DNA from 2 places in the Amycolatopsis camponoti genome. Region 1 is predicted to be linked to the other one. Evidence: riboswitches for the same ligand, from Rfam matches in the RefSeq annotation. Region 1 holds a riboswitch; the other holds the start of a gene.
What was found. Region 1 has a riboswitch for thiamine pyrophosphate ahead of thiC (phosphomethylpyrimidine synthase ThiC). Riboswitches for the same ligand answer to the same signal wherever they lie in the genome.
Positions count from the first base shown of each region.

Region 2: it holds a riboswitch for thiamine pyrophosphate, as region 1 does, so the genes downstream of both, AA23TX_RS03030 (thiamine ABC transporter substrate-binding protein) here and thiC (phosphomethylpyrimidine synthase ThiC) in region 1, are expected to answer to the same signal.

Region 1 is NZ_CABVGP010000001.1:68,217-82,688, reverse strand. It holds gene moeA (molybdopterin molybdotransferase MoeA) at 1-124, shown strand, start outside; gene AA23TX_RS00405 (MFS transporter) at 78-1,331, opposite strand; gene AA23TX_RS00400 (ArsR/SmtB family transcription factor) at 1,328-1,888, opposite strand; gene AA23TX_RS00395 (GlsB/YeaQ/YmgE family stress response membrane protein) at 1,972-2,256, shown strand; gene AA23TX_RS00390 (hypothetical protein) at 2,296-2,508, opposite strand; gene AA23TX_RS00385 (phosphatidylserine decarboxylase) at 2,757-3,491, shown strand; gene pssA (CDP-diacylglycerol--serine O-phosphatidyltransferase) at 3,495-4,448, shown strand; gene AA23TX_RS00375 (AAA family ATPase) at 4,693-6,960, shown strand; gene AA23TX_RS00370 (LytR C-terminal domain-containing protein) at 7,008-7,625, opposite strand; gene AA23TX_RS00365 (DUF3263 domain-containing protein) at 7,622-7,930, opposite strand; gene AA23TX_RS00360 (peptide deformylase) at 8,086-8,664, shown strand; gene AA23TX_RS00355 (glycoside hydrolase family 15 protein) at 8,737-10,902, opposite strand; gene AA23TX_RS00350 (S1C family serine protease) at 11,102-12,013, shown strand; TPP riboswitch at 12,052-12,173, shown strand; gene thiC (phosphomethylpyrimidine synthase ThiC) at 12,167-13,801, shown strand; gene thiD (bifunctional hydroxymethylpyrimidine kinase/phosphomethylpyrimidine kinase) at 13,798-14,472, shown strand, end outside.
Region 2 is NZ_CABVGP010000001.1:603,160-617,631, reverse strand. It holds gene AA23TX_RS03030 (thiamine ABC transporter substrate-binding protein) at 1-865, opposite strand, end outside; TPP riboswitch at 887-995, opposite strand; gene AA23TX_RS03025 (4a-hydroxytetrahydrobiopterin dehydratase) at 1,028-1,312, shown strand; gene AA23TX_RS03020 (hypothetical protein) at 1,758-2,084, opposite strand; gene ychF (redox-regulated ATPase YchF) at 2,081-3,163, opposite strand; gene AA23TX_RS03010 (AlkA N-terminal domain-containing protein) at 3,266-4,663, shown strand; gene AA23TX_RS03005 (DUF1737 domain-containing protein) at 4,671-4,862, opposite strand; gene AA23TX_RS03000 (AAA family ATPase) at 4,878-7,829, opposite strand; gene AA23TX_RS02995 (exonuclease SbcCD subunit D) at 7,826-8,977, opposite strand; gene AA23TX_RS50695 (hypothetical protein) at 9,054-9,182, opposite strand; gene AA23TX_RS02990 (DNA recombination protein RmuC) at 9,408-10,322, shown strand; gene AA23TX_RS02985 (DUF6542 domain-containing protein) at 10,674-11,582, shown strand; gene AA23TX_RS02980 (4-hydroxy-3-methylbut-2-enyl diphosphate reductase) at 11,829-12,824, opposite strand; gene AA23TX_RS02975 (lipid droplet-associated protein) at 12,976-13,704, shown strand; gene xseA (exodeoxyribonuclease VII large subunit) at 13,701-14,472, shown strand, end outside.

The sequences.
Region 1 (14,472 bases):
GCCGCGAGGCGGCCCCGGCTCGCACCTGCTGGCCGCGTTCACGCAGGCCAACTGCCTGATCGTGCTGCCAGAAGACGTCACAACGGCAGCGGTTGGCGACGAGGTGGACGTCCTGCTGCTCTGACCGGGAAGTCGCGCAGCTTCCGGTACGGCGCGAGCAGCGGGAGCGCCGCGATCAGCAGCACAGCGGCGACCCAGAGCGTCTCGCGGACGCCGATCGCCTCGCCCAGCGCACCGCCGAGCACCCCGGCCAGCGGGATCGTCCCGTAGGCGACGAGGGAAGCGCTCGAGGTGATCCGGCCGAACAGCTCGGGCGGGCAGTAGCGCTGCCGGAACGTCGCGGTCAGCACGTTCGAGGCGACGACGCCGGCACAGACGCCGAAGTCCGCGAGCACGAACAGCACCAGGCCGGCGCCCGGTCCGGCGAGCGGGCCGAGCAGCATCATCGGGGCCGCGAAGGCCTCGCAGAGCAGGAACGCCCGCGCGGCGCCGAAGCGCGCGCCGAGCCGGGCGGCCAGCATCGCGCCGAGCACCCCGCCCGTCGCGGCCGAAGCCAGGACCAGGCCGACGAGGCCGGGACCCGCGCCGAGCGTGCGGGACAGGAACACGATCTGGATCGACGTGTACCCGGTGAGCGCGAGGTTCGAGGCGGCGGCGAAGGCCATCATCGACCGCAGGTACCGGTCACCGGCGACGAACCGCAGCCCTTCGGCGATCTGGCTGCGCAACGGCGTGCGCTCGAGCGGGACGACCGTCTCGCGCACCCGGATCGCTCGCACGCACAGCACGGAGATCCCGAAGCTGACCGCGTCCGCGAGGATCCCGCTGACCGGGCCGAACGCCTGCGCCAGCAGCCCGGCCAGGCCCGGCCCGGCGACCTGCGTCGCGGACTCGCTGCCTTGGATCTTGGCGTTGGCGCCCAGGAGCTCGTCCTGGCCCACCAGCGCCGGGAGGTACGCGCGGTAGGCGAGGCTGAAGAAGACCTTCGCGGTACCGCCGAGCAGAGCCGCGCCCAGCAGGTACGGCATGGTCAGCACGCCGAAGGCCGCCACGGCCGGGACGCTGCCGAACACCGCCATCGACACCGTGTTGCAGACCAGCATCACCGGCCGCTTCGGCAGCCGGTCGACCCACGCGCCGGCGGGCAGCCCGACCACCAGCCACGGCAGCCACGCGACCGCGGTCAGCACGCCGACCTGGAAGGTGCTCGCCTGCAGCGTGAGCACCGCGACCAGCGGCAACGCCGTGCTCGCGACCATGCTGCCGAGCATGCTCGTGGTCTCGCCGGTCCAGAGCAGCCGGAAGTCCCTGTTCCCCCAGAGCCCCTTCACGGCTTGCCCAGCGAAGCCCGCGCGGCGAAGAAGACCGGTCGGCGCTCGACGCCGTCACCGGGTTCGGTGCGGTCCTCGAACTCGGCCAGCAGCAGCAGGACCCGCTCGTTGAGCTCTTCGAGCTCGGCGGCGGACAGGCGCATCCAGGTGTCGGTGCTGAACGCCACGCCCCGCCACTCCGGCGGGTAGGTCTCGCGCGTCGCGAGCCACTCGCGCGCGACCGCCATCTGGTGGTCGAGGGTCAACACTTCGGCGGCCTCGGCGACCGGGTCGTCCGGGAAGTCCGCGGCCGCCCACCGGAGGGTCTTCGCGGATCGTTTCCACCAGCGTTCCCGCTGGTCGCGCGCCAGCTCGGGCGCCACTTCGACCAGCTTGGCCGCGGCCAGCACCTTCATGTGGTGGCTGATGTTGCCGACCGCCTGGTCGGTCTTGCCGGCCAGCATCGACGCCGTCGCCGGGCCGTCGAGGTGGAGCAGCTCCATCAGCCGTCGCCGGAGCGGGTGTGAAACCGCCGCCAGCACCTTCGAATCCCGGATGTCCCGGACCTCGTCGCTCATGAAGCACAAGAGTAGTTGTACAAGAGTTCTTGTGCAATGACTCTTGTACATCTCGTCCGACCGGCCCCGCGTAAGCTCCCGCCATGGGTTTCGTCGCATGGGTGATCTTCGGGGCGATCGTCGGCTGGGCCGGGAACCTCGTCGTCGGCGGCCGGGACCGGCGCCGGCAAGGCTGCCTGGTCAGCGTGCTCGTCGGCGTGATCGGGGCGGCCCTGGGCGGGCTGCTCTACCGGCTCGCGACCGGCCAGTCGAAGACGTTCGACTTCGACTTCCCCAGCTTCGGCGTGGCCGTCCTCGGCGCCGTCGTGCTGCTGGCGATCCTGCGGCTCGTGAGCGGTCTCGGCCGTCGTCCGGGCGACCGTTCGTAACTTTTGCCGGACGAACCGCGATCGAGGCCGTCCAGGCCGTTAAAATGCTTCCTCACGCGCATCGCCCGGTGGCCGGGTGCCTGCGCCGTCGGGGGGCGCATGCACCCGGCCGCGTTTCTTCGCCTCGATGACGATGTCGACGGCGCGCACCGGGTCCACCAGCCGCGGCACCGGCACCTCCTCGATCTCCCGGCACCACGCGCCCAGGAGCTCGTCGAGGCGAGCTTCGGCGGGATCGCGGTGATCGGTCATCGTCCCCTCACAAGGTCTCGTGGCAGCGCCGCGAACGGCGCCGACTACTGAGTGTTATCGGTGAATTCGACCTTGCGTTACCGGGATGTGGCCGCTCCCACCCGCTGCGGGGACACCCTCACGAGGGAGCCGACCAGGGGCACGCGCCGACCCCCACCTGGGGCAGCGGTAGCGTGGGGGCGCCCGTACGCGGCCGCCGGACCCCGGCGCCGACGCGTCCTTCCGACACGAAACCAGGGGACCCGACCATGAGCGGCACCCGGCCGGATTCCGCCGGCAACCCCGTCGCGCACGCCGTCCAGCTCGCCCGCGAGACGCTGCCGCCGATGCACCCGGCCGGCCGCCCGTTCGTGGCGGGCGGGGTCGCCGCGACGCTGCTCGCGCGCCGGTTCTCCAAGCGTCTCGGCGTCCTCGGTGCGCTCACGACGGTGGCCATGGCCGCGTTCTTCCGCGAGCCCAAGCGGGTCCCGCCGCCGCGTGACGGCGTCGCGCTCGCTTCGGCCGACGGTCTCGTGTCGCTGATCGAGGAAGCCGTCCCGCCCGCCGAGCTGGGCCTGCCGGCCGAGCCGCGGATGCGCGTGTCGGTGTTCCTCTCGGTGTTCGACGTGCACGTCCAGCGCGTGCCGGCGAACGGCGTGATCGAGCGCGTCGCCTACCGCCCGGGCAAGTTCCTCTCCGCCGACCTGGACAAGGCCAGCGACGACAACGAACGCAACTCCGTGCTGATGCGCACCGAAGACGGCCACGAGCTCGTCGTCGTGCAGATCGCCGGGCTGGTCGCCCGCCGCATCCTCTGCGAGATCCGCGAGGGCGACAAGGTCGGCGCCGCCTCGACCTACGGCATCATCCGCTTCGGCTCGCGGGTCGACCTCTACCTCCCGCCGGGCTCGCGCGTGCTGGTCGCCAAGGGCCAGCGCACGGTCGGCGGCGAGACCGTGATCGCCGAACTCCCCGCCTCGCCTGTGTCGCTTTCGGAAGGCTGATCGATGGTCCGCGTGACCACCCCGGGCGTCCGGCTGCTGCCGAACGCCATCACCGTGCTCGCCCTGTGCGCGGGCCTGTCGGCCGTGCAGTTCGCGCTGACGAAGAACTTCGCGATGGCGATCGCCTCGATCGGCATCGCGGCGGTGCTCGACAGCCTGGACGGCCGGATCGCCCGCCTGCTCGACGCGACGTCGAAGATGGGCGCGGAGCTGGATTCGCTGTCCGACGGCATCTCGTTCGGCGTGGCGCCGGCGCTGGTCATCTACGTGTGGCAGACGGGCGCGGACCGGATCGGCTGGGTGGCGTCGCTGATCTTCGCCGTCTGCATGATCCTGCGGCTGGCGCGGTTCAACACGCTGCTGGACGACACCGAGCAGCCGGCGTACGCGAGCGAGTTCTTCGTCGGCGTCCCGGCGCCCGCGGGCGGGCTGCTGGGGATGCTGCCGCTGGTGGCGTACCTGCAGTGGGGCGAGGGCTGGTGGTCTTCGCAGTACGTCGTGTGGGCGTGGACGATCGCCATCGCGGCACTGCTGATCAGCCGGATCCCGACGCTGTCGCTGAAGACGGTCAAGGCCCCGGCCAAGGCGATCGCGCCGCTGCTGCTCGGCGTGGCCCTGCTGGCCGCGGCGATCATCCAGTTCCCGCTGGTCGCGCTGCTCGCGGCGATGATCCTGTACCTGGCGCACATCCCGTACGCGGTCTACCGGCACCGCTGGCTGGCCGCGCACCCGGAGGCCTGGACCGTCCCGCCGCGCGAGCGCCGCGCGATCCGCCGGGCCTCCCCGCGCCGCCTGGGCCTGCGGCGCCCGCTGCGCCGCCGGGTCGCGGGCGCGGCGATGCGCGCGGTCCGCCTCCCCCGCACCGGCGAGCCGATGCGCACCCCCCGCGAAACCTCCCAGAACGGCAACGGCCAGCGCCGCCGCTCCTGGCGCCAGATCGGCCTCCGCCGCAAGTAGCCGTGTCGACCCGCCAATCACGCGTGATGCCCTCCCAATCACGCGTGATGCCTCCCCAATCACGCGAGCCGACCGGGCCGGTACGGCGATCACCCGTGCTCCGAGGGGCTTCACGCGTGATCAGCGGGGCATCACGCGTGATTGAAGGGGCATCACGCGTGATCAGGCGGTCGACACGCGTGATTGAACGGACGACACGGGTTCTCGGCTCCTGGAGGGCCGCCGGATCGCTAGGGTTAACGGCGTGAGCCACCCGCAGATCACGCTGACCGTCCGGCACACGCCGTCCGCGCTGGACACCCGCCGCGGTGTCGTCCGGCTGCACCCCGAAGTCCTCGACGCGCTCGGCCTGCGGGCCTGGGACGCCGTGCACCTCACCGGCGCCCGGGTCAGCGCCGCCCTCGCCGCGCCCACCGACGAGGCCGACGTGCCCGGCATCGTCCTCACCGACGACGTCACCATGTCGAACCTCGGCGTCACCGAGGGCGCCGAGATCGTGGTCGCCCCCGCCGACGTCGCCGCGGCCAGGACGGTCACCGTCGCCGGGTCGCGGCTGGCCAGCGTCTCGGTCAGCCCGCACATGCTGCGGCTCGCCCTCATCGGCAAGGTGCTCACCGTCGGCGACGCCGTTTCCCTGCTGCCGCAGGACCTCGCGCCGACGCCGGGGTCCGACCCGGCCGGCCTGCGCGGCCAGCTGTCCCGCGCGATCGGCGCGACCTGGACGAACGAGCTGCTCACCGTCACCGCGACCGAGCCGGCCGGCCCCGTCGCGGTCGGACCGTCCACTGTGGTCGTCTGGCGGGACGGCGCCCGCCCGGCGCCCGAGCCCGCCACGCCCCGGGCGGCGACCGCACTCGTCCGCACCTCCGCCGTCACCGCGGCCGAGGAGTGGATCGACGCGGAGGTCGTCGAAGACGAAGTGGTGATCGTGGAGAGCGTCGAGCAGGTCGTGCCGCTGGCCGACCTCATCGGCGCCGAGGCGCCCGCGCGCAAGCTCGCCGAGTGGTTCGACCTGGCCTTCCACCGGCCCGAGCTGCTGGCCCGGCTGGGTGCGCCGGCCCACCTCGGCGTCCTGCTGTCCGGCCCCGAGGGCGTCGGCAAGGCGACGCTCGTCCATTCGGTCGCGAACGAAGCCGGCATCCGCGTGGTGCCGGTGGCCGCCCCGAACCTCTCGGTCCTGGACCCGAACGTCGCGGTCTCGCGCCTGCGCGAAGCGATCCGCGCGGCGGAGGGGCCCACGGTGCTGCTGCTCACCGACGTCGACGCGCTGCTGCCCGCGGCCACGCCGCCGCCGGTCGCCACCGTCGTGCTGGAGGAGCTGCGGACGGCGCTGCGGCGCGAACGCTTCGCCGTCGTCGCGACGACGGCCCGTGCGGAGTCCGCCGACCCGCGGCTGCGCGCCGCCGACCTGCTGGACCGCGAGCTCGGCCTCGCGCTGCCGGACGCCAAAACCCGCCGCGAGCTGCTGAACGTCCTCCTCCGCGACGTCCCGCTCGACACGGGCATCGACTGCGGCGTCCTGGCCGAGCGGACGCCGGGGTTCGTCGCCGCCGACCTGATCGCGCTGCGGCGGGACGCGGCGCTGCGAGCCGCGCTGCGCCAGCGTGAGGCGGACGAGCCGCGGATCTCGCAGCAGGACCTCCTGGACGCGCTGGCCACCGTCCGCCCGGTGTCGATGTCCACTTCGGACAACCTCGCCACCGGCGGGCTGACCCTGGACGACGTCGGCAACATGGTCGACGTCAAGCAGTCGCTCACCGAGGCGGTGCTGTGGCCGCTGCGGTACCCGGACTCGTTCGCCCGCCTGGGCGTCGAACCGCCGCGCGGCGTACTGCTCTACGGCCCGCCCGGTGGCGGCAAGACGTTCCTCGTGCGCGCGCTGGCCGGCACCGGCGCGCTGAACGTCTTCGCGGTCAAGGGCGCCGAGCTGATGGACAAGTGGGTCGGCGAGTCGGAGCGCGCCGTGCGGGAGCTGTTCCGCCGGGCCGCCGAAGCCGCGCCGTCGCTGATCTTCCTCGACGAGATCGACGCGCTCGCCCCTCGCCGCGGCCAGTCGTCGGACTCGGGTGTCGCCGATCGGGTGGTCGCGGCGCTGCTGACCGAGCTCGACGGCGTCGAGCCGATGCGCGAGGTCGTCGTCCTGGGCGCGACGAACCGGCCCGAGCTGGTCGACCCCGCGCTGCTGCGGCCGGGCCGGCTCGAGCGGCGCGTCTACGTGCCGCCGCCGGACGCCGAAGCCCGCACCGCGATCCTCGTGGCCAGCTCGAAGAACACGCCGCTGGCCTCCGATGTGGACCTCGCCGAGGTCGCGTCCACTCTGGACGGTTACTCGGCCGCCGACTGCGCGGCGCTCATCCGCGAGGCGGCGCTGACGGCGATGCGCGAGTCCCTGGAGGCCCGCGAAGTCACGGCGGCGCACCTGGACGCGGCCCGCAAGACGGTCCGGCCGAGCCTCGACCCGGCCCAGCTCGCGACCCTCGAGGCCTACGCGAAAAACCAGGCCGGCGAGTGAAAAAAGGGGCGCCACCCGCGGGTGGCGCCCCCTTTTTCCGAAGGTTGTCAGCTGCCCTTGTGGCCGGATTCGTAGTTGTTCGTCACGATGACGATCACGCCCGGGGTCGCGTCCTGGATGCCGGCGAAGCGGGGCTCGGCCTTGAAGCCGAACTCCTGCGCCAGCTGCTTGGCCGCTGCTTCCTCATCGGTGCCCGGGCGGTAGTACGCCGTGGTCGCCGGGATGACGCCCTGCGAGTAGTTGCTGACCTCGGTGACGTTCCAGCCCGAGCCGGCGAAGTCGTCCTTCGCGCGCGCGGCGAGGCCCTTGATCGTCGAGTTGTTGAACACCCGGACGGTGACCCACTTGTTGGACGCCTGCTGGTCACCCGGCTGCCCCGGCTGACCCGTCGTCGGCTGGCCGGGCGCCGGTGAGGTCGGCGGCGGCGTGGGCGACGGCGGGTTCGTCGACGTCGAGCTCGGCGGCGGCGAGGACGGTGAGGTCGGCGCCGACGAGCTGCCGGACGTGCCCGGCGGCGTCGACGACGTGCCGCTCGGCCCGGCTTCGTTCGACCCGTCACCACTCAGCGCGGTGACGCCGCCGATGACCGCGGCGATGATCGCCACCCCGATCAGGACGACGCCCGCAGCCTTCATCGGCCGGGACATTCCCGAAAACACGCTCATTTCAGCTCGATCCCCAGTCGCCGGGCGCCACGCTTGCGCTGGCGGGTGGCGCGCGTCTTGCGCAGCCGCTTCACCAGCATCGGGTCGGCTTCGATCGCCTCCGGCTTCTCCAGCAGCTTGTTGAGCAGCTGGTAGTAGCGCGTGGCAGACAAGTCGAAGCGCTCGCGGATGGCGTTCTCCTTCGCCCCGGCGTGTCGCCACCACTGGCGCTCGAAGGCGAGGATCTCGACCTCGCGTTCGGTCAGGCCGGGCACGGGCTTCGGCGGCGACGGCTGCGGCTCAGCCATCGACTCCGCGGCGTCCATCCGGATCCCTCTCAATCGGGCGACATGGGCGATCAGACCTTGCTCTTCCGCGGGCGTCATTCAACCACGGAAGCCCACGCCGACGTGGGCATCCGCGTCGGCGCGTCACGGTCTGATGCAGGTCTACCAGAAGGGTCCGACTAAACTGGCTCGCCGTGACCATCCACCCCATCGTGATCGCCGGCGAACCCGTGCTGCACCAGCCGACTCGGGAGATCACCGAGTTCGACGAGAAGCTGCGCACGCTCACCGACGACATGTTCGAGACGATGTACGCCGCCGAGGGCGTCGGCCTCGCGGCCAACCAGATCGGCCTCGACCTGCGGGTGTTCGTGTACGACTGCCCGGACGACGAAGGCGTGCGGCACAAGGGCCTCGTCGTGAACCCGAAGCTCGAGACGTCGGAGATCCCGGAGACCATGCCGGACCCGGACGACGACTGGGAGGGCTGCCTGTCGGCGCCCGGCGAGTCGTACCCGACGGGCCGCGCGAAGTGGGCGAAGGTGACCGGTTTCGACCTCGACGGCAACCCGATCGAGGTCGAGGGCACCGGTTACTTCGCGCGGTGCCTGCAGCACGAAACCGACCACCTGGACGGCTTCATCTACCTCGACCGCCTGGTCGGGCGGCACGCGCGCGCGGCCAAGAAGATGCTGAAGTCCAACAAGTGGGGCGTCCCCGGCAACTCGTGGCTGCCCCCGAAGACCCCCGAGGACGACGGCGCCGTCATCTGACCGCCCGCCCGGTCGTGAGTGAGAAACAGCGTTAGAACACTGTTTCTCACTCACGACCACTTGCGCCGAGCGTCAGCAGCCGAGGAAGTGGCAGCGGACCACCTTCGGCGTCTCCAGCACCGAGCCCGCCTTGACGTCCCAAGCCAGCCGCACGTACTGCGCGTGCGTCCAGGCCAGCGGGGTCGCCGAGGTGTTCGGCGTGCCCGTCGGGAAGCCCGGCTGACCGGACGGCGCGTTCTCGTCCCACACCTGCTCCGGCATGGTCTCCGCCGAGCTGCTCACGCGGCCGAGGTCACGCAGCCGCCGCGCGGCCGACGCCGGGTCGCCGAGCGTCAGCTCGTACTCGCCGCGCTCGCCGGCGAGCAGCGGCCACAACCGCCCGAACGTGGTGCGGCTCTCGGCCGGGAACGTGTAGTCCCACGGCGAACCGTCGGCCTGCTCGCCGTAGCCGTCCTTCGTGTACCGGTGCCAGAACTGCCCGGTCGGCGTCGTGAACGCGATGTCCTTGTCGGTGACCCTGATGCTGTTGCGGATCACCGGATCGTCGGCCCGGTAGACGCCGAGCCGGACGAGGTCGAGGAAGCCCGCGTCGGTGACCGCGCGCTGGTCCATCGTGACGCTCGAGTTGCCGAGGTTGTACGTCGTCCCGGCGTTCGCGTCGGCGTCCTTGGTGAGCCGGACGAAGTACGGGTCCTTCGACAGCGGCCCGTTCGTGGTGATCGTCTGCTTCGGCAGGTCGGCCTTGAACTTGTCGGCCGCCGCGAGGTAGCGGGCGGCGTCCGCCGGAGCGCCGTTGTGCGACGCGAGGTCCGCGGCGCAGACGAGCCCGGCGATCACCGAGGCGATGGTCGAGGGCGACCAGCCGTCCTGCTCCTCCCAGCGCTCCTGCTGGGTGTACGGCGCCCGCTGCCCGTTCGGGCCGACGTAGCCGATGATGAAGTCGGCGGCCTTCCGGACGCCGGGCCACAGGTCGGTCCGCCCGAGCTGCTGGGCCAGCACGATCGGGAAAGCGGTTTCGTCGAGCTGGATCGACGTCCAGTACGGGACGCCGTCGACGCGGCTGTTCTGCGGCATGTGCCCGTCGGCCTGCTGCTGCGTGCCGAACATGTAGCTCACCGCGCGGTTCGCGGCGGGCTGGTCGCCACCGGCGGCCAGGCCGGTCGCGATCTGGTAGAGGTCACGCGGCCAGACCAGGTGGTAGGTGCCCGACGGCGACCACTCCGGGTCGTTGTTCCCGAACCGCCACGGCATGCTCGGCGACGCGATGAAGGCGCCCGGGTGGTGCTTGTCCTCGCTCGCGGCGAGGGTCAGCATCGACGCCTTGTAGAGGTCGCGCTCGGCGTCGGTCTTCAGCGACGACGGCGGCTTGCTGACGCCGCGCAGGTACTGCTCCCAGCCACGGTCGTACGCGCGGGTGATGTCGCGGACGCCGCGTCGCTGCGACGCCTGCGCGCTGCCGAGCGCGTCGGCGGCCTTCGCGCCCATGCCGAGCGCCAGGGTGACGTGCCGGTTGCGGACGCCGTCGGCGCTCGTCTGCCCGGTCAGCACGACATTGCCCTTCGCGGCGGTGTCGTAGGAGTTCAGCTTGAAGGTCTTGGTGAGCTGCGTGTTCCCGTCGGACGCGCCCGCGTAGCCGACGCTGGTCTTCGTGAACGCGGGCTTCGCGGTGAGCGCGGCGGCGTTCGTGGCGTCCTGCGCGGTGAGCGCGTCGCCCTTGCGCACGGCCGAGTCGTCGGAGCCGTCGTTGGTCAGGTCCGGGTCGGCGACCGCGTAGAGCTGGTAGGGACGCCCGGTGAGCGACTGGAAGTCGACGTCCACCAGCACCGTCGTGGCGGCCGGGTCGGTGACGTAGGTCTTGCGCAGGCGCCAGCGGTGCTGGTCGTCGGTGATCGTCTGCTCGTAGGTCAGGCTGTTGTCGTCGGTCCGCCGCACCTGCTGCGCCTTCTCGGCGTAGTCGAGGTCGGCGAAGCTGCGACCGTCCGTGACGACGAAGTTCATCGAACGGACGCTCGGCGTCGACAGGTCCGGGTAGTAGACCTCGGACATCTGGCCGCCTTGGAGCGTGAACCAGACGTTGGACGAGCGGTCGTGAGCCGTGCCGAAGCCGGTCTTGTTCGCGGGCAGCCAGCTGGGATGGGCGCCCGGGGCGCCGGGAGCCTCGCCCTGTGCCACCGCGATCCCCGGTATCAGGCCGGTGACCAGCAGCCCGGCGAGGGCGCCGAACATGAGTTTGCGCATATCAACCCCACAGAAAGTCGCTTCTGCACCGTTACAGAAGCGCCTGGAAGTGTCTCGCCGATCCTTCACCGGCGCATGGTCCGATCCGGTGAACCACTGACCGTCACTGGTCCGGCCGGCGGTTCACGAACAGCGAACGGACTTCGCACGCTTTCCGGCGCAGACTTGTAGTACCTGCAACGGTGTAATCGAGGTGCTCATGGAAGACGCGATGGACGCCTACTCGCGGGCGGTCAGCACCGTCGCCAAGACCGTCACCCCGCATGTCGCCGGGGTCCAGCTCGCGCGCGGCAGCGGCTCGGCGGTCGTCTTCGCCGACGACGGCCACCTGCTCACCAACGCCCACGTCGTCAGCGACCACCGGCGCGGCGTCGCCACCTTCGCCGACGGCAGCGAAGCGCCCTTCGACGTCGTCGGCTCCGACCCGCTGTCCGATCTCGCCGTGCTGCGAGCGCGCGGCGAGACGCCGTCGGCGGCCGTGCTCGGCGACGCCGACGAGCTCGTCGTCGGGCAGCTCGTCGTGGCCATCGGGAGCCCGCTCGGCTTCTCCGGCACCGTCACCGCGGGCGTCGTCAGCGCGCTCGGCCGGGCACTGCCGGTGCGGCAGGGGCGCACCACCCGGGTGATCGAGGACGTCATCCAGACCGACGCGGCCCTCAACCCCGGCAACTCCGGCGGCGCGCTCGCGGACTCCGCCGGCCGGGTCGTCGGCGTCAACACCGCCGTCGCCGGCGTCGGGCTCGGGCTCGCGGTGCCGATCAACGCGACGACGCGGCGGATCATCGACACGCTCGTCGTCGAAGGCCGGGTGCGGCGCGCCTACCTCGGCGTCATCGGCGTGCCCGCGCCGTTGCCCGACGACATCGCCGAGCGCACCGGGCAGAGCGCCGGGCTGCGGGTCCGCGAAGTCGTCCCCGGCGGCCCCGCGGACCGGGCGGGCCTGCACGCCGGCGATCTCGTGCTGACCGTCGGGCGCACCCGCGTCTCGGACGCCCAGGGCATCCAGCGCCAGCTGTTCGCGGAAGTGATCGGCACCGCACTCCCGATCACCGTGCTGCGCAACGGAGCCATGGTCGACGTCTACGCCACTCCGGCCGAGTTGGTCGGGTGACTTGAGTATCGCGCTCCGGCGTGGCATGGTCGGTGGCACAACACCAACGCGGGAGCTCGCGCCATGGCGGGCTGAGAGGGTGACTTGCGTTTCGCAGGCGTCACCGACCGCATGAACCTGACCGGGTAATGCCGGCGTAGGGAGTGAAAGTCGTTGACGACGCTTGAGAACAAGGACGTCTCCGTCACGACCGGGCCGATCACGGGCTCGCACAAGGTTTATCACCAGACCGAATCCGGATTGCGGGTTCCCGCACGCCGGATCGACCTCTCGAACGACGAACACTTCGACGTCTACGACACTTCGGGCCCGTACACGGACCCCGAAGCCACCATCGACGTCCACAGTGGACTCCACCGGCTGCGCGCCGGCTGGGCCGACGGCCGTGAGCACAACACCCAGCTCGGCTGGGCCAAACAGGGTGTCATCACGCGGGAGATGGAGTACATCGCCGCCCGCGAACGGGTTTCTCCCGAGTTCGTGCGTGACGAGGTGGCCAGCGGCCGCGCGGTGATCCCGGCCAACCGGCGCCACCCCGAGTCCGAGCCGATGATCATCGGCAAGAACTTCCTGGTGAAGATCAACGCCAACATGGGCAACTCGGCCGTCTGGTCGTCGGTCGAGGAAGAGGTCGACAAGATGGTGTGGGCGACCCGCTGGGGCGCCGACACGATTATGGACCTCTCCACCGGCAAGCGGATCCACGAGACGCGGGAGTGGATCATCCGCAACTCGCCGGTCCCGGTCGGCACCGTGCCGATCTACCAGGCGCTGGAAAAGGTCGACGGCGAACCGGAAAAGCTGTCGTGGGAGATCTACCGCGACACGATCATCGAGCAGTGCGAACAGGGCGTCGACTACGTCACCGTGCACGCCGGCGTGCTGCTGCGCTACATCCCGCTGACCGCGCGGCGCGTCACCGGGATCGTCAGCCGCGGCGGGTCGATCATGGCCGCGTGGTGCCTCGCGCATCACCAGGAATCGTTCCTGTACACGCACTTCGAGGAACTCTGCGAGATCCTGCGGCAGTACGACGTCACGTTCTCCCTCGGCGACGGCCTGCGTCCCGGCTCGATCGCCGACGCGAACGACCGCGCCCAGTTCGCCGAGCTGGAAACCCTCGGAGAGCTGACGCACATCGCGCGCTCGCACGACGTCCAGGTGATGATCGAGGGCCCCGGCCACGTGCCGATGCACAAGATCAAGGAGAACGTCGAGCTGGAGGAACGGCTCTGCGGCGAGGCGCCGTTCTACACGCTCGGTCCACTCGCGACGGACATCGCGCCGGGCTACGACCACATCACGTCGGCCATCGGCGCGGCGCAGATCGGCTGGTACGGCACGGCGATGCTGTGCTACGTCACGCCGAAGGAGCACCTCGGCCTGCCGAACCGCGACGACGTCAAGACCGGCGTGATCACGTACAAGATCGCCGCGCACGCCGCGGACCTGGCCAAGGGGCACCCGTACGCGCAGGAGTGGGACGACGAGCTGTCGAAGGCCCGCTTCGAGTTCCGCTGGAACGACCAGTTCAACCTTTCGCTCGACCCGGACACGGCGCGTTCGTTCCACGACGAGACGCTGCCCGTGGAAGCCGCCAAGACCGCGCACTTCTGCTCGATGTGCGGGCCGAAGTTCTGCTCGATGCGGATCACGCAGGACGTCCGCAAGTACGCCGAGGAGCACGGACTGTCCACTGTGGAGGCCATCGAGGCCGGGATGGCTTCGAAGTCGGCGGAGTTCACCGAGTCCGGCGGCAAGGTCTACCTGCCCGTGGTGCAGCTGTGACACCGCCCACCGCCCTCACCATCGCCGGTTCCGACTCCGGCGGTGGTGCGGGCATCCAGGCGGACCTGCGCACCTTCTTCGCGAACGGGGTGCACGGGCTGGTCGCGCTGACCGCGGTCACCGTCCAGAACTCGTTGGGTGTCCAGGGTTTCACGGAGATCCCGGCCGACGTCGTCACCGCGCAGATCAAGGCGGTGGCGTCCGACATGGGCGTGGACGCGGCGAAGACGGGGATGCTGGCGACCGCCGAGATCATCCGCGCGGTGGCGAAGACCCTGGACGAGCTGGGGATGGACTTCCCGCTGGTGGTCGACCCAGTGGCGGCGTCGATGACCGGGCACGCTCTGCTGCGCGAAGACGCCCTGGAGGCGATCCGCACGGAGCTGTTCCCGCGCGCGACGCTGATCACGCCGAACCTGGACGAAGTCGGGCTCTTGACCGGCATCTCCGTTTCCGACGCGGCTTCCCAGCGCGCGGCGGCGGAGGCGCTGCTGGAGTTCGGCTCGCAGTGGGTGCTCGTCAAGGGCGGCCACATGCGGGGCACGCGGGAGTGCGTGGACCTGCTGACGGACGGCAGCTCGTACGTTTCGTTGAGCGGCCCGAGGTACGAGACGAACAACACCCACGGCGGCGGCGACACGATGGCATCGGCGATCACGGCCTCACTGGCG
Region 2 (14,472 bases), 530 kb from region 1:
AGAGCAGGAAGTCGACGACCTTGCGCGCGTTCTCGGCCTGCTTGCCGTTCGCCAGCACCCCGGCGTACTCGACCTGCCGGTAGCAGGTGTCGAGCAGTGCCTTGGTGCGCGGCTTGCCGTCGTCGCCGACCTCCGCGGCCGGCGAAGACGCGTACGAGACGACGATCGGCCGCGGTCCCTTGCCGGACGAGCCGGAGAAGTCCTTGGTGTAGGCCTCTTCCCAGCCGCTGACCACCTTGACGCCGTTGGCCTTCAGCTTCGTCCAGTAGTCCTTCCAGCCGGACTCGCCGTACTTCGCGATGGTGCCGAGGAGGAACGCGAGGCCGGGCGAGGCCGTCGCCGGGTCCTCGGCGACCAGCAGGTCCTTGTACTTCGGGTCGGCCAGGTCGTCGTACGACGCCGGCGCCGGGATGCCCTTGCTCGTGAAGTAGTTCGTGTCGACGTTGACGCACACGTCACCGACGTCGACGGCGGACAGCCGGTGCTCGGGGTCGACGGCGTAGCGCTGCGGCCCACGATCGGCCTCCGGGCTGGTGTATGGCTCGAAGACGCCTTCCTTGAGCGCGCGCGAAGCGAAGGTCGAGTCGACGCCGTACGCGACGTCGCCGATCGGGTTGGCCTTCGTCAGCACGAGCTTGTTGGTCAGCGAGCCGGCGTCGCCCTGCTTCAGCACGGAGACCTTGATGCCCGACTGCTTCTGGAAGGCGTCGAGCACCTCCTGCGGAGCCAGGAAGGAGTCGTGCGTCACGAGGGTGACGGTGGGCGTCTGCTGCGTGCCACCGTCACCGTCCGACAGCGAGCACCCAGCGGCGACGGCGCTGACGGCGGCGATGGCCGTCGCGGCGCGCACAGCCCTGCTTTTCATCTACCCTCCTGCACTTCACCGGACGAGGAGGGAAAGCCCTCCCTTCGCCGGCATGATCCGGTCAGGTGCGAACGGTCGCGGGTGACCCCGCCTCTCAGCCCGGCTCGACCGGACTCCCGTGGCAACCGTGCAGCGTAGTCCAGGACGCAGGACGATGGAGACATGACGGAAATCTTGAGCGACTCCGAGGCTGACGAACGCTTGAGCGCGGACTGGACCAGGTCCGGGAAGGTCATCTCCCGCGAGGTGGAGCTGGCGAGCTTCCCGCAGGCGATCGAGGTGGTGGACCGCGTCGCGGTGCTGGCCGAGGCGGCCGACCACCACCCCGACATCGACATCCGCTGGCGCACGCTGACGTTCCGGCTCTCGACGCATTCGGCGGGCGGCTTGACGGAGAAGGACTTCTCGCTGGCGGCCGAGATCGACGAGGTGCTTTCTTCTCTGTGATCCTGGTTACGCTGAGTGCACTTTTCTGCGGTTTCGACGTCTCTCGGTAAACGACTTTGCTAGGAGAGACGGTTATGACGCAGGCGATCGTGGTCGGCACGGCGGCATTCGCGACGATGGTGGCAGCGGCCGGCGGTGTGCTCTGGTTCACTGTCCGGTCCCGCCGTCACTCGGACGGCTGAGCGCTTCCGGTGAGTTCGATCACAGCAGCTAACAAAGGGCATGATCAGCGCGCTGAGCAGGGCGGAAGCATCGGTTTTCGGCCTTAGGAAATGCCATGAACAGCACCGCCACCGCCCGCCTCACCGCCGCCCAGCGCGCCTGGATCAGCGCCCTCGCCCCCGCCGCGGTGCTGATCGCGATCGCCCTGATGGGCCTCCTCGGCTGACGCACCGGGCTCCGCCGCCCTGATCTTCGGCGCGGCGGAGATCACGCTGGTGTTCGGCTACCCGGCTCGCCCGATCCGGTCGACGGGCGGGAACTCCGCCGGGGTGTCGTCGCTCGTGGTCCAGTACTCGAGCCCGGACAGGCGCCCGCCATCGGCGAAGACGATGAGCCCGCCGTCGGGCGCATCGGCTTCGACCGGCTCTCCGAGATCCGCCGTCGGCAGGGTCGCGTCGACTTCGAGGTCGATGGTCGGACACCCACAGCCGCACCGGCCGGTGACCCGGGCCGTTTCCGCCTGGGCGCGCAGTTCGGCCGCGCCGGGGAAGTCGCCGGCGAGCAGGAAGGTCAGGACCTCCCGCTCGGCCGGCGTCAGCGGGCGGCTCATACGTTGAAGCGGAACTCCACCACGTCACCGTCGGCCATGATGTAGTCCTTGCCCTCCATGCGGACCTTGCCCGCCGCGCGGGCGGCCGCCATCGTGCCGGCGGCCATCAGGTCGTCGTACGAGACGATCTCCGCCTTGATGAAGCCGCGCTCGAAGTCCGTGTGGATGACGCCCGCCGCCTGGGGAGCGGTCGCACCCTGGGGGATCGTCCACGCGCGGGACTCCTTCGGGCCCGCCGTCAGGTACGTCTGCAGGCCCAGCGTGTGGAAACCCGCGCGGGCCAGGGAATACAGGCCCGGCTCCGGCTGGCCGACCGACTCCAGCAGCTCGCGGACCGACTCCTCGTCGTCCAGCTCCAGCAGCTCCGCCTCGACCTTCGCGTCGAGGAAAACCGCGTCCGCCGGCGCGACCAGCTTCGTCAGCTCCTCGCGGCGGGCTTCGTCGGTGAGGACGCCTTCGTCGGCGTTGAAGACGTACAGGAACGGCTTCGTCGTCAGGAGGCTGTGCTCGCGAAGCAGTTCGAGGTCGACGTCCTTCTGAGCCGAGAAGAGCGTGCGCCCGCTGTCGAGGATCTCCTTCGCCTTCTGCGCGGCCTCGAGCGCGGGCTTCGCTTCCTTCTTGGTCCGCGCTTCCTTCTCCAACCGCCAGACAGCCTTCTCGAGGGTCTGCAGGTCGGCCAGGATCAGCTCCGTGTTGATCGTCTCGATGTCGCTCAGCGGATCGATCCGGCCGTCGACGTGGATCACGTCCGGGTCGTCGAACACGCGGATGACCTGGCAGATCGCGTTGGCCTCACGGATGTTCGCCAGGAACTTGTTGCCCAGCCCGGCACCCTCGGACGCGCCCTTCACGATGCCCGCGATGTCCACAAAGGACACGACGGCCGGCACGGTCTTCTCCGACTTGTACAGCTCGGCGAGCTTGTCCAGCCGCGGGTCCGGCAGCGGGACCACGCCGACGTTCGGCTCGATCGTCGCGAACGGGTAGTTCGCGGCGAGCACGTCGTTGCGGGTCAGCGCGTTGAACAGGGTGGACTTGCCGACGTTGGGCAGGCCGACGATACCGAGGGTGAGACTCACGATCCCGCAGTCTACGTGTCTCGCCCGGTCGGGGGCCACGCGCCCAGCGCCGCGTCGGATTTCCGCCAGCGACGGCGCTGACCTGCTGGCATGCTCGAATCCATGGTCACGTCAACCGACGCTCCGGCGATCTGGCGGGACGCCGAACGCTGCTACCGGGTGGTCACCGCCCGCGACTCGCGCTTCGACGGCCAGTTCATCATGGCGGTGCGCACCACCGGCATCTACTGCCGGCCGTCCTGCCCGGCGTCGACGCCGAAGGTGCAGAACGTCCGCTTCTTCCCGACGTCGGCGGCCGCGCAGTCCAACGGCTTCCGCGCCTGCCGCCGCTGCCTGCCCGACGCCGTGCCGGGCTCGCCGGACTGGAACGTGCGCGCCGACCTCGCCGCGCGGGCGATGCGCCTGATCTCCGACGGGACCGTGGAGCGCGAAGGCGTCCCGGGTCTCGCGCGGCGGCTCGGCTACTCGGAACGCCAGCTCGGCCGGGTGCTGACCGCCGAGCTGGGCGCGGGCCCGCTCGCGCTGGCCCGGGCGCACCGCGCGCATTCGGCTCGGCTGCTGATCGAGGTATCGGGGCTGCCGCTGACGGACGTCGCGTTCGCGGCGGGCTTTTCCAGCGTCCGGCAGTTCAACGAGACGATCCGCGAGGTCTTCGCGACGACGCCGTCGCAGCTTCGCGCCTTCGCGGCTTCACGACGTGGACGTCAGGGCGACGTGGGTGGGACGCGCCTCAGCCTGCGGTTGCCGTTCAGGCCGCCTTTCGACGCTGCCGGGCTGCTTCGCTTCTTCGCAGCGCACGCGGTTCCGGGCGTCGAAGAGGTGACTTCGACGTCCTACGCACGGACGTTGCGGCTCGCACACGGCACCGGCATCGTCCGGCTGACGCCGGAGCCGGACCACGTGCGCTGCGAGCTGCTGCTGTCCGACCTGCGCGACCTCGGCAGCGCGGTCAGCCGCGTGCGCCGGCTGCTCGACCTCGACGCCGACCCGGCGGCGGTCACCCGGGTCCTCGCCGCCGATCCGGCGCTGGCCCCGGTGGTGGCGGCCGTGCCGGGGATGCGGGTCCCGGGCGCCGTCGACGGCGAAGAGCTGGTGGTTCGGGCCCTGCTCGGCGGCCGGGTTCCGGCTTCGTGCGGCGAAGAGGTGCCGGGCGAGTGGGGCGTGACCCGGCTCTTCCCGACGGCGGCCCAGGTCGCGACGGCCATGCCCGAGCACGCGGGAATCGTCGCGCTGGCCGAAGGGCGCCTGGACGTGCACGTCGGCCGTGACGCGGCGGAGCTGCGCGCCGAGCTGCGCGCGTGCCCCGGTATCGACAGCGCCACCGCGGACTACGTCCTGATGCGCGTTCTCGGCGCACCGGACATCCTCCTGGCAACGGACACCGCCGCTCTGCGTGGCGCCGAAGCACTGGGTATCTCGCCGGATTCGCTGCCGGAGCGAGTCCGGGAGTGGACTCCGTGGTGCTCCTACGCCGGGATGTACCTCCGGCGCGCCGCCTGACGCCGCGTCAGCCCTGCTCGCCGCGCCACAGGAGGGCCTGCGCGACGATCACCTGGGCGCCGTCGAAGGTTGCGGCCGGTGAGCCGTGCAAGTGGTAGCCCAGGTCGAGCGCCTCGCTGACTCGGTGGCAGAACTTCGCGTCGTCCGGGCCGGTGAGCAGGCGGTAGCGGGGCAGGCCGTTCGGAGGCTGGTCCGTCATGCCTTCATCTTGTCCTCAACCAGCACGCACCTCCACCGTCGAGCCCGTACGGGACTTCCGGACCCTCAGCCGCGTCGGGATGCGCTGCCGCAGCTCCTCGACGTGGGACACCAGGCCGACCACCCGGCCGCCCGCGCGGAGCTCGTCGAGGATGTTCATCACGACGTCGAGGGTTTCGGCGTCGAGCGTGCCGAACCCCTCGTCGACGAACAGCGTGTCCAGCAGCGCGCCGCCGGTCTCCCCCGCGACGACATCGGCCAGCCCCAACGCCAGGGCCAGCGACGCGAGGAACGACTCGCCGCCGGACAGCGTCTTCGCCGGGCGGATGGTGCCCGAGTAGTCGTCGAGCACGTCGATGCCGAGCCCCCCGCGGGTGCCGCGCGCCCCGGCCGCGTCCGAGTGCACGAACGAGTACCGCCCCTGGCTCATCGTCCGCAGCCGGTGGGTGGCGGCGACCGCCACCTCTTCGAGCCGCGCCGCCAGCACGTACGAACGCAGCGACATCTTCCGGCTGTTCTGCCCGCGCCCGTTGACGACATCCGCGAGCGCGCGCAGCTCGGCGTACGCCGCTTCGGCCGGTGCGAGGCCGGCGAGGGCCTTGTGCAGCAGGCCCGCCAGCCGGGTCAGCTCCTCGTGCTGAGCGGTCGCGACCCGCAGCGCCGCGTACGCGGAATCCGCGCGGGCTCGCGCGACCTCGGCCGCGTCGGCCGCGCGGTCGACGTCCGCGACGTCGTCCGGCGAGATGCCGAACAGGTCCGGCTCGGACAGCAACGCCCTGGCCCCCGCCGCGGCGGCCTCAGCCTCCGCGATGCCCTGTTCCAGCTTCTCGATCTGCTCGTCCGGCAGCATCGCGGCGCGCGCCTTCTTCAGCGACGTGAACCCCTTCGCCTCGACCGCCGCCTCGACCAGCGCGCGCTGCTGGGCGACGCGCTCGCGGGCGCCCGCGACGGCCGTCCGGGCCTCGGCGACCCCTTCGAGGGCCTCGGCCAGCCCGACCAGGTGTTCCCGCCGGGCACCGACGTCCGCGAACTCGCCGCGCCCGGCGACGAGCCGGCGTTCGCGCTCGGCCAGCCGCTCTTCCAGGGCCCGGACGTCGGTCGTGGCCTCGATCGCCGCCTGCTCGGCCCGGCGGCGACGTTCGGTCCGCAGCTCCAGGTCGCGTTCCAGGAGGACGACCTGATGGCCGAGCTTCGCCCTGCCGGCTGCCTGCTGCGTCAGCGACGTGACTGCCCCACGGGCTTCGGTCAGCTCGGCCGTGACCGATTCCGCGGTGCGCTCGCCCAGCCGTTCCAGCAAGCCCGCCAGCCGCGCCTTCGCTTCTTCGAGCGCGACGACGACCCGCTGCCGCACCGCGTCGGCCGCTTGCTCGGCCTCCTCGGCGGCGCGTTCCTCGGCGGGGTCGACGAGTTCGACGTCCCGGTTCGCCGGCGCCGGGTGCTCGGCCGAACCGCAGACCGGGCACGGCGCGCCGTCCGGCAGCGCGGCGGCCAGTTCGGCCGCCATCCCGTCGAGCCGCCGCTCACGAAGGTCGAGCCGGTGCTGCCGCGCCGCCTGGTGCGTGTCGACGACCTCGCGCAGCTTCGCCTCGCCTCGCGCGACTTTCGCGCGTGCCTCGGGCAGTTCGCTCGCGTCGCGCGCGAAGGCCCGCAGCTCCTCGACGCGCGCCTTCGCCCCGTCGAGCTTCGCCTCGGCTTCGGCCGCCTTGACGGCGTCATCCCGCAGCTTCGCCAGCTGGCCGGGAATGGCGGCCAGCTCGGCGGTCAGCTCTTCGACCTGCTGCCCGGCCGTGACGGCGGCCAACTTCCGGTCGTCCCGCCGCATGACGTCGAGCTGCTGCTGCTCGGCTTCGGCGACGAGCTCCGCGACCGCGCCGGCCTCTTCCCGCGCTGTGGCCGCGCGCGCCTTGAGGTCTCCGGTCGCCCGGGTGCCGAACTCCCGCAGCTCGGCGCCGCGTGCCTTCTCGGCCTGCTCGGCTTCGGCCAGCTCCGCCGCGCGCCGGTCCAGCAGGTCGGCCTCCACGGCGACCCCGGCGGCCCGCCTGGCGGCCGCCACCTCCTGGGCCCACTCGGCGCGTTGCGGCGCCTGCTCGGTGATCTCGAGGAGCCGCAGGTGCGCGGTGCGGACCCGGCGGATCTTCTCCACGTCGGCTCGCTCTTCCTGCAGGTGGACGTCCGCGCGCTGGGCCGCCGCGCGCGTGCGTTCCTCCTCGGCCGCGGCCTGTCCGGCGCGTTCGGCGGCCGCCGCCAGCACGGCGGCGACCCACTCGCCGACGCCGGTTTCGGGCGGGTCCTGCTGGGCCTCCTGGGCGTAGCGCGCCAGCAGCTCACGCACTTTTCCTTGCTGCTGCTCCAGTTCCCGGCCCCGCTCGGCCCGCAGGTCGGCGAACCAGCGTTCGACGTCGGCGAAGCGCTCGGTCCCGAAGAGCCGCTCCAGGAGCTTCTCGCGCTCGGCCGTGTCCGACCGCAGGAACCGGGCGAACTCGCCCTGCGGCAGCAGGACCACCTGGAAGAACTGGGCCGCGGTCATCCCGAGCAGCCGCTCGACGGTGCGCGCCACCTCCTCGATCCGGATCAGGCCCTCCGGCGCCAGCCCGGCCGGCGCGGTGCCGACCCAGCTCAGCGACACCCTCGCCTGCTGGGTGGTCGTGCCCTCGCCGCGCCGCTTCGGCCGCTGGTACTCCGGGTTCCGGACGATCTTCAGCCGGTGACCCTGCACGGTGAGCTCCAGCGCGACCTCGGTGACCTGGTCGGGCTCGGCCAGGTCGCAGCGCAGCCGCTTGGCCTCGTTGCGGGCACCGGGAACCACGCCGAACAGCGCGAACGCGATCGCGTCGAGCAACGTCGTCTTGCCCGCGCCGGTTTCGCCGTGCAGGAGGAAGAGACCGTCGGCGCCGAGCACGTCGAAGTCGACCACTTCGCGTGCGCAGTACGGCCCGAAGGCTTCGACCTCCAGCCTGTGCAGCCTCATTTCGCGAGCGCCCCCCGGTCGGCCGCTTCCAGGGCCTTGAACAGGAGCTGCTCTTCGCTCTCGGTCGGGGCGGCACCACGGCAGTCGTCGAGGAAGCTGCGCGAGATCTCGATGTCCGACCGGCCGCGCACGGCGTCGGAGTACCGCAGCGGGGCACCGCTGTAGCCGCCTTCGGGCTCCCACTCCAGGTGGACGGCGTGGGGGAACCGCTGCTTCAGCCGCCGCATCGCGTCCACCGGGCGGACCGGGTCGGTGACCGTGACCGACAGGAAGTGCTCGAGGAACTCGTCGTGCGCAGGGTCCGCGAGCAGGTCTTCGAGCGGACCGCGGAGCGTCGCCAGCGCCCTCGGCACCGGCAGTTCGTGCCGGCGGACCTCGCCGAGCCCGCTCGCGTCCAGGTCGACCAGCCAGACCGATTTGCGTTGCCGCGCCTCGGAAAACGAGTACGCCAGCGGACTGCCGGAGTACCGCAGGTGCTCGGCGAGCGCCTGCGGGCCGTGGAGGTGGCCGAGCGCCACGTAGTCGACGCCGTCGAAGACCGAGCCGGGCACCTGCTCGACGCCGCCGACCGCGATCGTGCGCTCGGAGTCGGTCGGCGCGCCACCGGTGACGAACGCGTGCGCGAGCACGACCGACCGCGTCCCCGGCCGGGTTTCGAGGTCCGCGCGGATCCGCCGCATGGCCTCGCTGAGCACGCCGGTGTGGCCGCGCGCGTCCGGCACGCCCAGCGCGTGACGCGCCGGTTCCGGCTCCAGGTAAGGCATTCCGTAGACGGCGACCGGGCCGTGGCCGTCCTCCAGGACCACCGGCTCGGCCAGCCCGCCGACGGTGGTCCGCAGGTGCAGCCCGCCCGCCGCCGCGAACTCGGCGAACGCGCCGAGCCGCGGCGCGGAGTCGTGGTTTCCCGGCGTGACCACCAGTTGCGCACCGGCGGCGCGGATCCGCGCGACCGCCGCGGTGGCCACCCGGACGGCCTCCGCTGACGGCACCGCGCGGTCGTAGATGTCGCCTGCCACCAGGACGGCGTCGATCGCCTCGCCGGCCACGAGGTCGGCGAGGTGTCCGAGCACCGCTTCCTGTTCCGCGAGCAGATCGGCGCCGTGGAACGTGCGGCCGACGTGCCAGTCGGAGGTGTGCAGGAATCTCACGAGGGCCAAGGTACGACCCGGCACCGACGAAACCGCGGCGACTCGCCGCTACCTCACTCGAACGTGTGTACGAACACTAGCAGGTGCCCAGTTCGAAGGCGAGGTCCCAGATCACCGCGGTGACGCCGAGATCCGCCGCCCGGCCGAGGTCCTTGACGGAGCACGCCATGACGTTCCCGCTCGTCGGCGTCGGCCTGCCGATCATCGAGCCGCTGGCCCGCCCCGGCGCGATCCGGCGGATCGCGCTCGCCGCCGGGGAACCCCGCGAGGGGGGCGGAGCACAGCGCCCGGATCGGACACGCCCCGCGAAAATCTCATTTGTTCGCAGGTCAGCTACCCAGAGCGACGGTTCGGCTGCGGTTTTTGTCGGTGCCGTCCGCCATGATGTCTGCGCGGTCCGGACCGGGCGGCCCGGAGGGAGGAGATGGACGTGGCGACAGTGCTGACCACCGCGGCGATCGTGCTCGCGGTCCTGTTGCTGTTCGCCGTCGCGGTGCTGTGGCGGCTCTACAACGACGGGATGCGCCGGGCGGACGCGGCGGCCCGGCAGGTGGCGGCCGAGCGGGCGAAGTCGGACCAGCAGCAGCTGGCGCTGCGCCGCTACGAGGTCGCGTTCGCCTCGATCAGCGGACGTGGCGAACTGGGCGAGCAGGTGCTGGTCGAAACCGCGCGGGCGCTCGGGCTGCGCGAGAATCTGCACTTCACCCTGCAGACGGACGTGGGCGGCGGCGGCTCGGCGAAACCGGACATGGTGCTGCGGGTGGGCGGCGACCGCACGGTGCCGGTGGACGCGAAGGCGAGCATGGCGATCTGGGCCGAGGCGGTCGAGACCGACGACCCGGCCGAGCGGATCGACGCGTTGCGCGCGCACGTCCGTCAGGTCCGCTCCCGGGCGGCCGAGCTGGCGGGCAAGGGCTACCAGCGCTGGGCCGACGCGATCTACGGAACGATCATGTTCGTGCCGTCCGACGCCGCCGTGGTCGCGGCTTTGGACACCGACCCGGAGCTGCTGCGCTGGCTCATCGACCGGCGGGTGTTCCTGTGCGGGCCGACCGGGTTCGGGGTGCTGGCCTCGGCGGCGCTGTTCGCGGCGAGCGACCGGACGCTGGAGGCCGACGTCGAACAGGTGCGGGCCGGGGCGGCGGCCGCGCACCGGGCGGCGGGCGGCGCGGTGGAGGCGCTGAACCTGTCGAGCACGCACCTCCAGCGGTTCCTCTCGGCGCGACGGCGGGAGGTGGAAGCGCTGGAGACGTTCCGGGCGACCGTGGCACCGCTGACGGACGCTTCGGGCAGCCCGTCGGCGGTTCCGCAGGTGCGGAAGGGGGACGAACTGGCAGCCAGCTGACCGTTCCTCGGGCTCGGGTCCCCGCGTTCGCCGGCGGGAAGCGCTCGCCGGCCGGCGAGAAGAGTCGGCGCAGTCACTCGTTTCGCTTTCGACGGCGGGCAGCGGTCGCGCGTCCGCCTGGTCCGTGCCCTCGACCGGCCGGCGGGGCGAACCGCGCGCAAGCCTCCGACCTGCGACGACCCTCGCGCCCCCTCGGTGAAAAGGCGACAAACCGGCAACGGCGGCAAAGGACTGGACCACACCACAGCAGCACCCGGCGGGCCACTCGGGTCACGCCGCCGGGTGGCGATACACCCACGTCGGCGGCGGTGCTGGCAAGATCTTCACAACCACGAGATACGGTGTTGTGCTGTGACCGCGATTCGCGATCGCCAGAGCGATCCAGATGCCGACGACGTCCCCGTACCGTGGGACGAGCGTCCAGTCGTCGGTTCGAGGCGCGGACTGCCGTGGTGGGCGGCGGTCCTGGTCGGCCTCGTCCTGGCGGTCGTGGGCGCCCTCATCGGCAAGCCGAGCCAGTCCAGCATCCCGGTGATCTTCACGGTCTGCTACATCGCCGGGGCCGTCATCGCGGTCTGCGCGGTGCGGCGCCGAGGGCTGTTCGGGCCGATGGTGATGCCACCGCTCGTGCTGGCCGTGACCGTGCCCGGCGTGATCCTGCTGACCTCGGGGTCGGCGGGCGACGACATGCTGTCGAAGGTGCTGAGCATCGGCACCCCGCTGATCAACGGCTTCCCGATCATGGCGATCACGACCGGGATCACGCTGCTGATCGGGTTCGTCCGGATCTTCCGCGAACGCGACCCGGACGCCCCCAAGAAGGGCAAAGCGGCCGACCGCCGCCGAGCGGACGAAGACGACGAGAAGCCGTCGACGCGCGCCGCGGCGACGTCGGCCGGTGGCCGTCCGCGGCCGCCGGGGTCGAACCGGACCGGCCAGACACCGCTGCCCTCGGACGCCCGTCGCGCCCGGGACGGCGAACCGCCGCGTCGCCCGCGCCCGCCCGCGGAGGGCGAGCGCCGGACCCCGCGCACCGGCGCCCCGGCCGAACGCGACCGCGGCGCACGCAAGCCACCGCCGGCGGGCCGCCGCACACCGCCCCCCGCGGACAGCGATCCCCGCCGACGCGGCGACGCCCCCCGGCGACGTCCGCGCCCCCCGTCGGAAGACGGCCGCGACACGCCCCCGCCTCGCCGCCCTTCCGGCGGCCGGAGCACCCCACCGCGCCGAAACCGTCCCTGGGACGACGAAGAGCGCTGATCACGACGGAAATGGCGGTCACCTTCCGCGGAAGGTGACCGCCATTTCGCGTACGCGGGTGCAGCGACTCGGTGGATCCGGAGAGACCGCGCGTGCTGCGGCCGCCCGCAACCGGCACCGGGGCGCGCGAGCGGCGGTGAGTCAGCGAGCAGCTGCGGAACGGCCGACGGCGAAGCTCATCGAGCCCGCAACGCAGTTCGGCGGCGAGCCGCAGCCGCGACCCACCGCCGAATCGGACCTGCGAACTCAGACCTTCCGAAGCTCCTTCGGCGGCGCGAAGGTGATCTTCTCGTTCGCCGTGGTCACCTCGTCGACGTCGCCGTAACCGCGCTCGGCCAGCCACGCCAGCAGCTCCATCACCAGCTCGTCCGGCACCGACGCCCCGGAGGTGACCCCGACCGTCGTCACCCCGGCCAGCCACGCCTCGTCGACCTCGTGCGCGAAGTCGACCAGGTACGACGCGCGCGCCCCGGCCTTCAGGGCCACCTCGACCAGGCGCTTCGAGTTGGACGAGTTCGTCGACCCGACCACCAGGACCAGGTCGCACTCCGCGGCCATCGCCTTGACCGCGACCTGGCGGTTCGTCGTCGCGTAGCAGATGTCGTCGCTCGGCGGGTCCGCCAAGCCCGGGAAACGCTCGCGGAGCTGGTCGACGCGCTCCATCGTCTCGTCGACCGACAGCGTCGTCTGGGAGAGCCAGATCACCTTCGACGGGTCGCGGACCTCGACCTTGTCGACGTCCTCCGCCTTGTCGACCAGCTGGACCTTGTCCGGCGCCTCGCCGGCCGTACCCTCGACCTCTTCGTGGCCCTCGTGGCCGATCAGCAGGATGTCGTAGTCGTCCTTGGCGAACCTGTTGACCTCCTTGTGCACCTTCGTCACCAGGGGGCAGGTCGCGTCGATCGTGCGCAGGTTCCGGTCCGCCGCCTCCGCGTGGACCATCGGCGACACGCCGTGGGCCGAAAACACCACCAGCGCGCCCTCGGGCACCTCGGACGTCTCGTCGACGAAGATCGCGCCGCGGTCGCGCAGCGTCTCGACCACGTGCTTGTTGTGGACGATCTCCTTGCGGACGTACACCGGGGCGCCGTAGACCTCGAGGGCCTTCTCGACGGCGATCACCGCGCGGTCGACGCCGGCGCAGTAACCACGGGGTTTGGCGAGCAGCACCCTCTTGCCGGAAGCGGTGCCGGTGATCGTCGGGGTACCCGCGGGCTCGATTCCGGGACTCGCTGAACTCATGGCACCCAGGGTACGGGCAGTCCCGAGACGAACTCGAAGTCCCTTTCGGGTGAGCTTCGTCCCTCTACCGAGCTGTGCCCGGGGTCACGCAACGCGCCCGAACCCACTCTTTCGGTTGGGCAGGATGGCGGATATGCGGCAGGCTGGACGCATGAAGCCATTCCCGCTCCCCCTCCGGGTCGCCGCGGGCCTCGCCGTCAGCACCGCCGAGCGGGTTCGCGAGCTTCCCCGGCAGCTCGCCGGGCTTCCGGTGACCGTCGTCAGCCAGGTGCTGCAGGCCTCCATGCGCGTCCAGCAGCACGTCACCGAGCTGGCGATCAAGGGCGACAACGCCCTGTCCAGCCTGCGGCCCGTCGAAGACGCCCCGAGCTGGGCGACCTTCGACGAAGACCTCGACGTCGCGCCGCGGCCGAACCTCACGCCGGTCGCCGACGTGCCCGAGCCCCGTTCGGAAATCAACGGTCACATTCCGTCAGCGGCCGAACTCGAAGCGGAACTGGGCGACCCCTGGGCCGAGGAGGAGCGCGCGCTCGCCGAGGACCACGCCGACGGCGAGAACGACGCACCGGAAGCCGAGAACAAGCCGCAGCCCGGCACGCCCAAGATCGACAAGAAGGCCAAGAGCGACATCCCCCGGACCAGCGCCGGCGGGTACGACGGCCCGGCCGGGCTCACCGGCTACGACCAGCTCACGCTCCCGCAGCTGCGGGCCCGCCTGCGCCAGCTGTCGATCCCCCAGCTCGAGACGATCCTCGAGTACGAGCGCGCGCACGCCGACCGCTCGTCCTTCACCGGGATGCTGTCCCGCCGGATCGCCAACGCGCGCAAGACCGAGCAGGCCAAGGACAGCGGCGAAGAAAACGACGCGGAAGGCCAGTGACCGAAACCGAAACGAGCACCGCCGAAAAGCCCTGGCCGGTCCGCACGGTCGCGCGCAAGATCGGCGACTGGATCCACCGGCTCGGCAGCGTCTGGGTCGAAGGCCAGGTCACGCAGGTCAACTCGCGGCCGAACACGCAGACCGCGTTCCTCACCTTGCGCGACCCGTCGGCGGACGTCTCGATGTCCGTGACCTGCCCCAACTGGCTGATCCGCGAGATGGAACCACCGCTGCGCGAAGGCGCCAGCGTGGTGGTGCACGCGAAGCCGTCGTTCTTCTTCGGCCGCGGCACGATCAGCCTGCGCGCCGACCAGATCCGCGCCGTCGGCATCGGTGAGCTGCTCGCCCGGATCGAACGCCTGAAGAAGCTGCTGACCGCCGAAGGGCTCTTCTCGGCGCAACGAAAGCGGCCGATCCCGTTCCTGCCGCAGGGCGTCGGGCTGATCACCGGCCGCGCGTCGGCGGCCGAACGCGACGTCCTGGTCAACGCCCAGACCCGGTGGCCGCACGTCCGGTTCAAGGTCATCAACACCGCGGTCCAGGGCTCGCAGGCCGTCCCGCAGGTCATGCGCGCGCTGCGCATCCTGGACGCCGACCCCGAGATCGACGTCATCGTCATCGCCCGCGGCGGCGGCAGCGTCGAGGACCTGCTGCCGTTCTCCGACGAGGCGTTGTGCCGCGCGGTGTCCGCGGCCGGGACGCCGGTGGTCAGCGCGATCGGGCACGAGCCCGACACGCCGCTGCTGGACTACGTCGCCGACCTGCGGT